DNA from 2 places in the Enterobacter sp. AC1 genome. Region 1 is predicted to be linked to the other one. Evidence: predicted binding sites of a transcription regulator. Region 1 holds the regulator's gene; the other holds the start of a gene.

Evidence for each region. Region 1 encodes PurR, which represses purine synthesis genes. Its sites were predicted from a motif close to CANGCAAACGTTTGCNTG; they were not measured.
Region 2: the regulator PurR is predicted to act here: its motif matches at 1,144-1,161, upstream of pyrC (dihydroorotase).

What each region holds. Positions count from the first base shown of each region.
Region 1 covers NZ_JBNDIZ010000001.1:916,932-919,334, reverse strand. Annotated here, with positions in the region: gene punR (DNA-binding transcriptional activator PunR) at 1-767, shown strand, start outside; gene purR (HTH-type transcriptional repressor PurR) at 785-1,810, opposite strand; gene M2433_RS04365 (YnhF family membrane protein) at 2,108-2,197, shown strand; gene M2433_RS04360 (MFS transporter) at 2,361-2,403, shown strand, end outside.
Region 2 covers NZ_JBNDIZ010000002.1:850,024-852,426, forward strand. Annotated here, with positions in the region: gene pyrC (dihydroorotase) at 34-1,080, opposite strand; gene M2433_RS08915 (lipoprotein) at 1,207-1,767, opposite strand; gene mdtH (multidrug efflux MFS transporter MdtH) at 1,891-2,403, opposite strand, start outside.

The DNA of each region.
Region 1 (2,403 bases):
TTGAACGGCGCCATCGTGATGTGGAATTAACGCCCGCCGGCGCGTGGTTTTTGAAGGAAGGGCGTTCTGTTATCAAAAAAATGCAGATCACCCGCGAGCAGTGTCAGCAGATTGCCAACGGCTGGCGGGGACATCTTTCCATCGCGGTGGATAACATCGTTAAGCCGGAACGCACCCGGCAAATGATCGTGGATTTCTACCGTCATTTTTCTGACGTCGAATTGCGGGTCTCGCAGGAGGTGTTCAACGGCGTCTGGGATGCGCTGGCCGATGGCAGGGCAGAGATGGCGATTGGGGCAACGCAGGCGATCCCGGTCGGGGGGCGTTACGCCTTTCGCGATATGGGCATGCTGAGCTGGAAGTGCGTGGTGGCTCGCGATCATCCGCTGGCGGCAATGGAAGGGCCGTTGAGCGACGATACGCTACGCAACTGGCCGTCGCTGGTGCTGGAAGATACCTCCCGTTCATTGCCCAAGCGTATCACCTGGCTTCTGGATAACCAGCGCCGGGTGGTGGCCCCTGACTGGGAATCGTCGGCGACGTGCCTCAGCGCCGGGCTGTGCGTCGCGATGGTGCCCGTGCACTTTGCGCGCCCAAGGATCGATACCGGAGAATGGGTTGAACTGACGCTGGAGAATCCCTTCCCGGATGCGGCCTGCTGCCTCACCTGGCAGCAAAATGACGTCTCGCCCGCCATGGCCTGGCTTTTGGATTATCTGGGAGACAGCGAAACGCTGAACCGGGAGTGGTTACGGGAGCCAGCGTAGCTGGCCCCGTAGAGCGATTAACGACGGTAGTCGCGGAACGGACCATCCGCAACGGAACGGCGTTCGATAAGGCGCGGGTGAACTTCGATGGACTGCGACTCTTCACGCTTGTTGACGATCCTGTCCATCAGCATGTTGAAGGCCGTTTCGCCCAGCGAATCTTTCGGCTGGTGAATGGTGGTCAACGCTGGCGTAAAGTAGCGCGCGTTACGCACGTTGTCATACCCGATCACGGAAATATCCTGCGGTACGCGCAGACCCAGCTCATCGGCGGCGCAGAGCGCGCCCATGGCCATGATGTCGCCTCCGCAGAACACTGCGGTCGGACGATGCTGCTGGGAAACAATCTGCTGCATTGCACGGTAGCCCGATTCTGGCTCAAAGTCGCCCTGCACGATCCAGTTTTCCGGCACGTTGATCAGCGCTTCTTCCATCGCTTTCATGAAACCGGCCAGACGGCCCGCGCCGGTGTTGCGTTCCAGCGGACCCGGGATCACGCCAATCTCGCGGTGACCGCGTTCGATCAGGTAGCGACCGGCCATATAGCCGCCTTCAAAGGCGTTATCGATAACGGAATCGGTGAAGTCCGCGCGCGCTTCGCCCCAGTCCATCACCACCATCGGAATATGGCGATACTCTTCGAGCATGGACAGTACGGACTCCGGATACTCGGAACACATCACCAGCAGGCCATCAACGCGCTTTTGCGCCATCATCGACAGGTAGGCGCGCTGTTTTTCAATGCTGTTCCACGCGTTGCCCAGAATCAGGGTATAGCCTTTCTGGAAGCAGTTTTTCTCTACCGCTTCAATGATCTCGGCAAAATAGGCCGCTTCACTGCTGGTGGCCAGCAATCCAATGGATTTGGTGTGATTAACCTTGAGGCTTCGCGCGACCGCACTTGGCGAATAGTGCAGCTCTTTGATCGCGGCCCAGACGGCATTGCGCGTCTCTTCCGCCACGAAGCGGGTTTTGTTAATTACATGTGATACGGTTGTAGTGGAAACGTTTGCGCGTTTTGCTACGTCTTTAATTGTTGCCATTAAATGTCACTCCAGACCATATCCTAAACTCCTGAAATACTTGAAGGTAAACGTTTGCCTTCTCTCACCCTTATTTCGCAATGTTGAGTTGCGGCACGCCGGGAAAACGACACGGGACGTCAGGAGGGGGTCAATGGCCGGTACGCTAATAAATTTAGCGTGGAATTTTGTCCTATCTTGATGAAAAGGGGAAGAGGTAAAGTGTTTATCAGTTTAAATCCAGGAAGATTTTTGACGTAAACTGTGCAAAAATGAGCAGGCTCACTTTTCGTGGGGGGATTAAAAGGAGAAAAATTGATGAGTTCCGATCTGAAGTTTTCGCTGTTCACCACCGTTATTGTGCTGGCTCTGATTGTGGCTGCCGGTCTGACGGCTGCGCTGCACTGATTTACGCGGAGGGAGAGCGTTCTCCCTCCCGATCGCCCCAATTGTTACTTCTCATGCAAAAATCTTTTGCCATTTTGTTAACTTCTCATTTTTTGTGATTAATGTCATGCTTTCGGCTTCTTTGTTCTGTGTCATCACATGACACGGCATCCGGAGTTGACGCATGAAAATCAATTTTCCCCTGCTGGCCCTGGCGATTGGCGCTT
Region 2 (2,403 bases), on a different contig from region 1:
ATTATGGGTTTGACAACAAGGGGCTTCGGTTTTTTAACGTTTTACCGTCCAGTTTACGGTTTCACCGGCCAGGAATGGGATCAGCGTGTCATCCGTCAGCGCAATGAACTCCTCAACGTGGCTCGCTTTACGCTCCAGTTCAATGAAGGAGTCATTGACCGGCAGGCCGTAGAAGCGCGGGCCGTTGAGGGAGCAGAACGCTTCGAAATGTTCCAGGGCGTTCATCTCTTCAAATACGGTCGCGTAGCTGGCAAGTGCCGTTGGAGCGTTGAAACAGCCTGCACAGCCGCAGCTCGCCTCTTTACGATGGCGGGCGTGAGGCGCGGAATCGGTGCCAAGGAACGCGCGGGAGAACCCGCTGGCAACCAGCTCGCGCAGCGCCTGCTGGTGGATGTTGCGCTTGAGGATAGGCAGACAGTACAGGTGAGGGCGCACCCCGCCCACCAGCATGTGGTTACGGTTAAACATCAGGTGCTGTGGCGTAATGGTGGCGGCGATAAGTTCGTTGCCGTCACGCACATACTCTGCTGCGTCTTTGGTGGTGATATGCTCAAAGACCACCTTAAGTGCGGGAAGACGCTGGCGCAGAGGCTCCATCACGGTTTCGATAAAACGCGCTTCACGGTCGAAGATATCAATCTCGGCATGCGTCACTTCTCCATGGACCAGCAGCGGCATGCCTAGTTTCTGCATGCGTTCCAGAACCGGCATGATGGCATCAATGCTGGTGACGCCGTGGCTGGAGTTGGTGGTGGCATTCGCCGGGTAGAGTTTCGCCGCCGTGAATACGCCTTCGTTAAAACCGCGCTCCACTTCGTTCGGATCCAGTGAATCGGTCAGATAGCAGGTCATCAGCGGGGTAAAATCATGACCCGCGGGTACGGCATCAAGAATGCGCTGGCGGTAGGCAATCGCGGCATCGACGGTGGTGACTGGCGGAACCAGGTTAGGCATAACAATCGCGCGGCCATAAATTTCGCTGGTATAAGGCACGACGGTTTTCAGCATATCGCCATCACGCAGATGGATATGCCAGTCGTCAGGGCGGCGGATTTTAAGAACCTGGGGTTGTGCAGTCATGGAAGCTCCGGCTTGTCAGGAATCAGTCATAAGGATGGCTGTTTTTGCCGGACACAAATCATAAGCGGAAACGTTTTCGTTTGCACACTTTTCCGTAAAAAAAAGGGCGCCGCAGCGCCCTTCAGGTTAATCGGTGAAAGGAATGATAATTTCTCCCGGTTTCACCTCTATGCCTTTTGCGTATTTTTTCGCCAGGGCTTCACCCTTACTTTTGTCTTCACTTAAGACGTATGCGGGCTGCTGGTTGAAGTAGTTACGCAGCGACTGGTTCAGATAGGGCATCAGGGTTTGCAGAACCGGCGCCATCTTGTCCGGCGAAACCTGCGCATCGACGACTTCCATTTCCTGCAGGAAAATCGCCCCTTTCTCTTTGTTGAAAACGGGCAGGGCCTTCAGCTTGAGCTTGATGTTGGCTTTCTGATTACCAAAGAGGGATGACATATCAAGGTCCGCATCACCGGCCAGGGTGACTTTGTTTGGCTCTTCCCGCCCAATCTGGCTGGTCAGATTCGTGAGCACGATATGCGCGTCCGCAAGCCCCGGCACGCCAATGTCTTTAGAAAAATTGTTATGTTTTTCCAGCGCCTGATTAATTTCCTGTTCACTGACGGTATATTGCGTGAGCTGGTTACAGCCAACCAGCAGACCGCTGACAATTAATGCAGCAGCAAAAACAATTTTCTTCATAGTGTTCCTCAACGAAAAATCGGCGCTTCTGTCCTGTTACGCCAGTATGTCAGTGTGAAATGGCAGAAACCAGCAGAAAAAACTGAGAAGTGGGGCGAGACAGGTTCCCGCCCGAGGGAACGGCTATGCGCCGGGTTCGAGCATGCCGCTCGCGCTGCGTTTCGGGCTGAACTGCCACCACAGGGCAAGGAGCGTCATAAAACCTACCGCGCCGAGCATCATCCAGGGGAGCTCGGGTTGATGTAACGCTTTACCGGCATCAAACAACCAGCCGCCACCGGCGTAACCTAATGCGCCGCCAAGGGCCAGCCCCAGCCGGCTGAATCCCATATAGCTGCCGCGGGCGCGCGCATCCGCGAGTGAGGCGCTCAGCGTTTCACGGGCAGGTTCGGCGATGATAGAGCCGATATAGAACGTGCAAATCAGCATAAACAGCTGCTGGAGAGAGTTCACCAGGCCGATCGGCATCATGCTCAGCGTCATCAGAAACAGGCCGGCCATCAGGCGATGTTCCAGACGAAAACGCCGTTCGCTCCAGCGGGCAATCGGATAGAGCAGCGTCAGGGAAAGTGCGGCTTCAATGGCGTACATCCACTTAACGGCAGCAGGGGTACCCGCAATGTCGTTAACCATGAT